DNA from 4 places in the Neorhizobium sp. T6_25 genome. Region 1 is predicted to be linked to each of the others. Evidence: predicted binding sites of a transcription regulator. Region 1 holds the regulator's gene; each other region holds the start of a gene.
The links. Region 1 encodes HrcA, which represses chaperone genes, less so after heat shock. Its sites were predicted from a motif close to GTTAGCACTCNCNNNNNGNGAGTGCTAAC; they were not measured.

Region 2: groES (co-chaperone GroES) is a predicted target of HrcA. The motif match lies at 1,027-1,055, and genes of this name have one in related genera.
Region 3: groES (co-chaperone GroES) is a predicted target of HrcA. The motif match lies at 1,035-1,063, and genes of this name have one in related genera.
Region 4: groES (co-chaperone GroES) is a predicted target of HrcA. The motif match lies at 1,291-1,319, and genes of this name have one in related genera.

Annotation. Positions count from the first base shown of each region.
Region 1 covers NZ_PVBL01000037.1:19,291-21,492, forward strand. The annotation lists gene grpE (nucleotide exchange factor GrpE) at 1-571, opposite strand, end outside; gene hrcA (heat-inducible transcriptional repressor HrcA) at 689-1,768, opposite strand; gene rph (ribonuclease PH) at 1,943-2,202, shown strand, end outside.
Region 2 covers NZ_PVBL01000001.1:273,486-275,687, forward strand. The annotation lists gene C5L10_RS01235 (Crp/Fnr family transcriptional regulator) at 1-620, shown strand, start outside; gene C5L10_RS01240 (usg protein) at 652-924, opposite strand; gene groES (co-chaperone GroES) at 1,204-1,518, shown strand; gene groL (chaperonin GroEL) at 1,566-2,202, shown strand, end outside.
Region 3 covers NZ_PVBL01000005.1:116,114-118,315, forward strand. The annotation lists gene groL (chaperonin GroEL) at 1-624, opposite strand, end outside; gene groES (co-chaperone GroES) at 683-979, opposite strand; gene C5L10_RS08785 (TIGR01459 family HAD-type hydrolase) at 1,536-2,202, shown strand, end outside.
Region 4 covers NZ_PVBL01000001.1:120,369-122,570, forward strand. The annotation lists gene C5L10_RS00555 (cold-shock protein) at 21-230, opposite strand; gene C5L10_RS00560 (J domain-containing protein) at 592-1,200, shown strand; gene groES (co-chaperone GroES) at 1,373-1,669, shown strand; gene groL (chaperonin GroEL) at 1,735-2,202, shown strand, end outside.

The DNA of each region.
Region 1 (2,202 bases):
TGGCGGGGCGCAGCACGCGTTCGCCGATCGTGAAACCGGCCTGGACGACCTGAACGACGGTATTGTTCGGAACAGCAGGGTTCGGAATCTCGAACATGGCCTGGTGGAAGTTCGGATCGAACTTCTGGCCCTCCGCATCGATCTTCTTCACGCCGTGGCGTTCCAGCGCCGATAGCATGGAGCGCTCGGTCATCTCGACGCCCTCCAGGAGCGTGGTCAGCGAGGCATCTGCCGTGGCGCGCATTTCGGTCGGCACGGCGTCCAGCGCCCGGCGCAGGTTGTCCGAAACGGCGAGCATATCGCGCGCAAAGCCGGCCGCCGCATAGGACTTGGCGTCCTTGATTTCGCGTTCGGTGCGGCGGCGCAGGTTGTCCATTTCGGCTGCCAGCCGCAGGAAGCGGTCGCGCAGCTCGTTATTTTCGGCTTTCAGCAATTCCAGCGGATCCGGTTCGGCGGCAGGCGCCTCGGCATTTTTCTGGTTGGCCGCGTCCTCAAGAGCAGATGCAACAGCTTCAACCGTGTTCTCCGCGGCAGTTGCGTCAGGTCCGTTCTTGTTGGTTTCGTCGGTCATGACGGTCTCCGGTTATTCTTGGCTTGGATTTACGGGCTTGGATTTGTGCCCGATATCGAGGTTTAAAGTGAAAAAATCAAGGCTTGCTGGGAAAGTTGGGGCGGCTCCGTCGCGAATTCAGCGCGACAGCCTGGCAAGCAGCTGCGCAGTGTAATCCACCATCGGCACGATGCGCGAATAATTGAGCCGCGTCGGCCCGATGACGCCGACGGCACCGACGATCCGGTCTTCGCCGTCACGATAGGGCGCGACGATGAGCGACGAGCCCGACAGGGAGAACAATTTGTTTTCCGAGCCTATGAAGATTCGCACGCCCGGTCCCTTCTCGGCGAGATCGAGGATCTCGATCAGGCTGTCCTTCTTTTCGAGATCGTCGAAAAGCAACCGCAGGCGATCGAGATCGGCCACATCCGCCAGGCCTTCGAGCAGATTGGCCCGGCCGCGGACGATGAGCTGGGTCGGCTTGCCTTCCTCGCTGTCGCCGGACCAGACGGCAAGGCCGCGCTCGACCAGTTCCTGCGAGAGCGCATGGAGCTCGCCTTGCACCTGATCCTTGAGCGTCTTCAGCTGGCCGCGCAGTTCCGGAAGCGTCTGGCCGCTCAGGTGGGCGTTGAGGAAATTAGCCGCCTCGGTCAGCTGCGACGACGTCACGCCGGCCGGAAGTTCGATGATACGATTTTCCACCTGGTTATGATCGCCGACGAGCACCGCAAGCGCCTTGGTCGGCTCGAGGCGGATGAACTCGACGTGCTTCAGGACCGGGTCGCTCTTGGTGGTAATGACGATCCCGGCGCCGCGCGAGACGCCCGACAACATGCGACTCGCCTCCGCCATCAGGCTTTCCATCGGCTGATCGCGATCCGCAGCCCGAATCTGCCGGTCGATATTGGCACGCTCCTCGGCGGAGAGGTCTCCGACCTGCATGAAGGCATCGACGAAAAAGCGAAGCCCCGACTGGGTCGGTAGGCGGCCGGCGCTGATATGCGGGGAGTAGATGAGCCCGAGTTCCTCGAGATCGCTCATCACATTGCGCACCGACGCCGGCGAAAGCGATATGGGCAGCAGGCGGGAAAGATTTCGGGAGCCGAGCGGTTCGCCGGTCTCCAGATAGCTTTCCACGATGCGGCGGAAAATTTCGCGCGAACGGTCATCGAGCACAGAGCCGCTGTCCCTACCCGTCGATGCCGAAAATCCCATCTAAACCTTCACCGTTCCGTTGATGTTTCACAAAATATAGTCATTCGCCGCCCCTTCTCCAAAGGGAAAATCACCGCAGCCACAATCGACTACTGTACACGCATTAGGCCTTTTTCTTTGCAAAAGCTTGGCCGGAGCCGTAGAAGGCGAAAACAGAAATCCAGGGAGTGAAGCATGCGGCCTTCAGGCAGACAGTTGAACCAGATGCGCAAGGTCTCGTTCGAGCGCAATTTCTCCAAACATGCCGAAGGTTCCTGCCTCGTCAAGTTCGGCGACACCCATGTGCTGTGCACCGCGAGCCTGGAAGAAAAGACGCCGCCGTGGCTGCGCAACAGCGGCAAGGGCTGGGTGACCGCCGAATACGGCATGCTGCCGCGCGCTACAGGGGACCGCATGAAGCGCGAAGCCGCTGCCGGAAAGCAGGGCGGCCGCAC
Region 2 (2,202 bases), on a different contig from region 1:
ATCTGCCGCGCCGCACCCCAATGGGCACGCGCCATGAACACATCGAACATGTCTATTTCCCCACGGACGGCATTGCGTCGATGGTTGCCGTTTCACCGGAAGGACAAAGGACCGAAGCGGGCATATTCGGCAACGAAGGGTTCTTCCCAACGTCCGCGGCCATGGGAAGCAGCGTCAATCTGTTCGACTGCAACATGCAGGTGGCAGGCGAGGCCTATAGGATGACGCTTCCACAGTTCGTCAGCCTCCAAGAGGAAAACACGAACTTTGCAAAGCTCATGTTGCGCGCCGTCGAAGCGTTCACGGCTCAGGTGGCCTATACCGCATTGTCGAACGCTGTCCATGGCGTGGATGAACGGCTGGCCCGCTGGCTGCTGATGTGCCACGACCGATCGATGGGAAATGAGATACCCCTTACCCACGACTTCATTTCTCTGATGCTGGCCGTACGGCGCCCCAGCGTGACCAGTTCACTGCACATCCTTGAGGGCAATTTGTTCATCCGCTCGCAGCGAGGGATGATCACCATCCGGGACAGGCCTGCAATGGAGGAATTCGCGCACGACGCCTACGGCCCGCCCGAAGAGGACTACAGGCGGCTGATGTCGGGGCTTTTCTAGGCGCTGCAAGCAGGACGGAAACGGTCAAGTCTCAGTGCAGCTGGAACTCGCCTTCGACCCGACGCCACTCATTCGGTCCGATCAGGCGCTGATGGGCAAAACGAACGGAATGCAGTGGCCCGTCTAGATTGGCCTGCCAGAAATCCAGAAATTTCTGCATCTCGGGAAATCCCGGCGCCAGATCGTAATCCTGCCAGACATAGGTTTGCAGGACGGATTCGAAGTCTGGAATGTGGTAGAGAATATGCGCCGTCGTGAGACCGTAGCCGTTCAGCTGCCGCTCCAGATCCGATGAAAATTGCATGCTTCATCTCCGTTCAATGACTTTCGAAAATTGGCCTGATCTTTTACAGGTCATCGACCGATTCCTAAACGCCCGGCTCTGATTTCCGTTCCTTATCAGGATCTTAGCAGCCACCCGCACGAAGTGCTGATTTTTCGTCTTCGCCCTCTTGAAATCGAAAAACCGGAAAACCAGATCATGTCGCGCAAAATGCTCGTGCGAGGTTTTGCACCCGCCCGGACTGGCATCCGGTCCGGTCAGGGGAACAACGTCATCACTGTTTGTCCATTGGAGGAAAACATGTCGTTCCGACCGCTTCATGATCGCATTCTCGTCCGCCGGGTCGAATCGGAAGAAAAGACCAAGGGTGGCATCATTATTCCCGACACTGCCAAGGAAAAGCCGCAGGAAGGCGAGGTCATCGCCGTCGGCCCTGGCGCCCGCAACGACGCCGGGCAGGTCCAGGCGCTCGACGTCAAGGTTGGCGACCGAATCCTGTTCGGCAAGTGGTCCGGCACCGAGATCAAGATCAACGGCGAGGACCTGCTGATCATGAAGGAAAGCGACGTTATGGGCATTATCGAGGCCCGGGCCGAGCAGAAGAAAGCCGCCTGAGAACACCATCCATCAGTCAAGCAAGCTGCCTAATCGAGGAGTGAAAAATGGCTGCGAAAGAAGTCAAGTTCAATACCGATGCCCGTGAACGCATGCTGCATGGGGTCGATATTCTGGCCAATGCCGTGAAGGTGACGCTTGGGCCGAAGGGCCGCAACGTCGTGATCGACAAGTCATTCGGGGCGCCCCGCATCACCAAGGACGGCGTATCGGTCGCCAAGGAAATCGAACTGGACGACAAGTTCGAGAACATGGGCGCCCAGATGCTGCGGGAAGTGGCATCGAAGACCAACGATCTGGCCGGTGACGGCACGACGACCGCGACCGTGCTTGCCCAGGCGATCGTCAGGGAGGGTGCAAAGGCCGTCGCTTCCGGCATGAACCCGATGGATCTGAAGCGCGGAATCGACATTGCCGTCGATGCGGTCGTCAAGGAACTGAAGTCCAACGCCCGCAAGATCTCGAACAATTCCGAGATCGCCCAGGTGGGTACCATCTCGGCCAACGGCGATGCCGAAATCGGCCGGTATCTCGCCGAAGCCATGGAAAAGGTCGGCAACGAAGGCGTCATCACGGTCGAGGAAGCCAAGACCGCCGAAACCGAACTCGAAGTCGTCGAAGGGATGCAGTTCGACCGCGGCTACCTGTCACCCTATTTCGTCACCAACCAGGACAAGATGCGGG
Region 3 (2,202 bases), on a different contig from region 1:
CGGGTTGGTGACGAAGTAGGGCGACAGGTAGCCGCGGTCGAACTGCATGCCTTCGACGACTTCGAGCTCGGTTTCGGCGGTCTTGGCTTCTTCAACCGTGATGACGCCTTCGTTGCCGACCTTCTGCATGGCTTCAGCAATGTCGAGACCGACCTGCTTGTCGCCGTTTGCGGAGATCGTGCCGACCTGTGCGACTTCTTCCGAGGTCGAGATCTTCTTGGCCTTGGCCTGGAGATCCTTGACGACGTCTGCCACTGCGAGGTCGATGCCGCGCTTCAGGTCCATCGGGTTCATGCCGGCGGCAACGGCCTTGTTGCCTTCGCGAACGATCGCCTGGGCAAGAACGGTAGCCGTCGTGGTGCCGTCGCCGGCGATGTCGTTGGTCTTCGAAGCGACTTCGCGGACCATCTGGGCGCCCATGTTCTCGAACTTGTCTTCAAGTTCGATTTCCTTGGCGACCGAAACGCCGTCCTTGGTGATGCGCGGAGCGCCGAAGGACTTGTCGATGATGACGTTGCGGCCCTTCGGGCCGAGCGTTACCTTGACTGCGTCGGCGAGAATGTCGACGCCGCGCAGCATCTTTTCGCGCGCGGTGCGGCCAAACTTGATTTCTTTAGCTGCCATTTTGGGAACTCCTGAAAAGGGGTGTCAGCGATATTTCAGTGAAAGCAACCGACTGAGATCAGCCGATGATGCCCATGATGTCGGATTCCTTCATGATCAGAAGGTCTTCGCCGTCGAGCTTGACTTCGGTGCCGGACCACTTGCCGAACAGGACGCGGTCGCCTGCCTTGACGTCGAGAGCGGTGATGTTGCCCTTGTCGTCGCGGGTGCCGGTGCCGACGGCGACGATTTCGCCTTCCTGCGGCTTTTCCTTGGCGGTATCAGGAATGATGATGCCGCCCTTGGTCTTGGCTTCGGATTCGACGCGACGAACAACGACGCGGTCGTGAAGGGGGCGGAAATTGGTGCTTGCCATTGTCTAATCCCTCGATCAAATGACATGGACGGGTGGAAACCCGTATCTCGGTGCTGTTAGCACTCCCGTTTGGAGAGTGCCAGCCGCGTCGAGATAAGGGTGCCCGGCGGATGAGTCAAGAACGGCCGTAAAATTTTCAGAACGGCTCGAAACTCACGGGAAATACGCTTAACGATTACGGATGCTCGGCAACGCCTGCGCCTGGCGGAACTGATGGCCGCTACCGGCCACATCGGGTCTTCGGTCTAAGCCACCTCTCCGGGCAGGTCGGCATGTTGCACCGGACTTTGGTGGAAGAAAGGCGCTGGCGCGTTTGAGGGCAGTATGCAGTTGCGAATGCGCCGCCGGACGCATGAAGATCGGCATGGTGCCGGTCCTGGTCGTCAGCGCGGCCGTGGGCCTTGCCGTCAGGTTGACGGCAGCGGGCTAGGGACGAAGTGGGGGAAGTTACCCCGCTGACATCGCCGATGCCGTCGCGGCTTTTCTCCCGAATATCTCTTGTAATCCTTAACCGGGTTTGTCATGTGACCCGGGACTTGCGAGATGGGAAGGTTACATGGCAAAGCGCATCGGCAATCTGAACGAAGTGATCGGCGACTACGACGTGGTCCTTTCGGACGTCTGGGGTGTGGTTCACAACGGTGTCGAGGCTTTCCAGCATTCCTGCCGGGCGCTCGCCGCGGCCCGCGAAGCCGGTGCCACCGTCGTGCTGATCACCAATTCGCCGCGCACGGCACCCGGCGTCATCGAGCAGATGCGCACGCTCGGCGTGCCAGACGGCACCTATGACCGGATCGTCACGTCCGGCGACGTTACCCAGCACCTGATCGTCGACGGCCCGAAAAAGGTCTTCCTCATCGGTCCCGAACGCGACCTCAACCTGTTTGACGGGCTCGGCGTCGAGGTGGTCTCTGCCGACGAAGCCGAATGCATCGTCTGCACCGGTTTCTTCGACGACGAGAAGGAAGTCCCGGAAGATTATACCGACATGCTGGCGGCGTTTGCCAAGCGTGACGTGCCTTTCATCTGCGCCAACCCGGATCTCGTTGTCGAGCGCGGCCACAAGATCATCCCCTGCGCCGGGGCGGTGGCGGCCTATTACGAAGAGTTCGGCGGCAAGACCCGCGTTGCCGGCAAGCCGCACCGTCCGATCTACGAGGCGACGATCGAAGCTGCCCGCGAAGTGCGCGGCGATTTCCCGATGAACCGGGTGCTGGCGATCG
Region 4 (2,202 bases), on a different contig from region 1:
AAAGCGGAAGCCGCTTTTGGTTAGGCAGCCTGCAGGTTGCAAGCCGACATCTTGCCGGACTTTGCGTCGCGCTCGAGTTCGTAGCCGATTTTCTGGCCCTCGACGATTTCCCGCATTCCGGCGCGCTCGACGGCAGAAATGTGTACGAACGCATCAGCGCCGCCATTGTCAGGCTGGATAAAGCCGAAGCCCTTGGTGGAATTGAACCATTTAACTGTGCCTGTGGTCATGATGATGAACCCTTTCAAAGCAAGATTGAGTGACTGACCCCAGAGCGAAAGCCCTGCGGATGGTGATAGCGATTGATTTTGAAAGGGAAGTTCGTCAGGCGCGGTGCCAATCGCGCGGTAACCAAAGTTCAGCAAGCAAAAGATCGATAAACCGTAAATAGAGGTTACCCGCCCATATGTCAACTTTTAGTTTTGAGGTCCCGGTGGATTTGCATTCCTAGCCCAGCAACTTAGCGAAAAGGCTCTCACGGGTGACCTCGGCCCGTTCGGCTGAGAGCGGAACTGTGGCACAACGGACTGGTCTGCGGTTGACCCGTCCATAATCCTTGCCTGCTGACGCAGTACCGCCATATAAGGCGCGATGACGTCTGATTCAAAGATATTTGTCGGCCTACGGTCGATCCGCAAAAAACCGGCTCCGCACCACGAACCCAACCATCCGAAATGCCAATGGGACGGATGCGAAAAGGGTGGCACTCATCGCGCACCTGTCGGGCGGGATGCCGAAGGGCTTTATCTGCTGTTCTGTCCTGAGCACGTAAAGGAATACAGCAAAGGTTATAACTTTGCGCCAAATCTCTCCGACCCTTTGATCGCGCGCTATCAGAGGGAAGCGGCAAGCGGCAGCCGCCCGACCTGGGGCACCGGCATCAAAAAAGCCTCGGAGATGCCGCTCCCCTCCATGGCCCGCTCCGGTTCCGCAAAGGCGACGAACGCACGCAAAAGCGCTGCACAACGCCAGGCCGCAAACGTGGATCTTCAGCGACGCAAGCTCAAGGTGCTGGAAGCCAAGGCTTTCGAGACGCTTGGCCTTTCGCCGGATGCAACGCCGGAGGAGATCAGAAGCCGCTATAAGCAAAGGCTCAAGATGCATCATCCGGATGCGAACCACGGCGAGCGCAACTCGGAGGATCAGCTTCAGGCGTCGATCGACGCCCATAAGATCCTCAAGCTCAATGGCTTCTGCTAGACGTGCGGCAGTGACCCGCTGGCGGTCCTCGATGTCGGCCGCCCATCCTCAGGCGAAGAGAGCCAGCGTCGCCGCGGAGGCACGAATGGTGCTAGCACTCTCAGCATAAGAGTGCTAAGGATATCCGATCGGGAACCCGCCATTGGGCTGCGCTCTCGCTAAGGAACCCAAAATGAACAATACCAATTTTCGGCCGTTGCACGACCGCGTCGTCGTGCGTCGTATCGAGGCTGAAGCCAAAACCAAGGGCGGCATCATCATTCCCGACACCGCCAAGGAAAAGCCGCAGGAAGGCGAGATCGTCGCCGTCGGCACCGGCACCCGCGACGAGAGCGGCAAGATCGTTCCCCTCGATGTCAAGGCAGGCGATCGCATCCTGTTCGGCAAGTGGTCCGGCACCGAGATCAAGTTCAATGGCGAAGACCTGTTGATCATGAAGGAAGCAGACGTCATGGGCGTCATCGCCTGATCTTCGGCCGCTTCCTTATTTCCTTTTGACGAAGACCATGGGGCCAACGGCCCGGGAGTTTTTCCATGTCTGCCAAACAGATCAAATTCGGCCGTGATGCACGCGAAAAGCTGCTGCGCGGCGTCGATATTCTTGCCGACGCAGTGAAGGTGACGCTCGGTCCGAAGGGCCGCAACGTCGTGATCGACAAATCGTACGGCGCACCGCGGATCACCAAGGACGGCGTCACCGTCGCCAAGGAAATCGAACTTGACGACAAGTTCGAGAACATGGGCGCCCAGATGGTCCGCGAAGTCGCGTCGAAGACCAACGACATCGCCGGCGACGGCACCACGACCGCGACCGTTCTTGCCCAGGCTATCGTTCGCGAGGGCGGCAAGGCCGTTGCAGCCGGCATGAACCCGATGGACCTGAAGCGCGGCATCGACCTCGCCGTTACCGCCGTCGTGAAAGACCTGCTTGCCAAGGCCAAGAAGATCAACACATCGGAAGAGATTGCCCAGGTCGGCACCATCTCGGCCAATGGCGAGAAG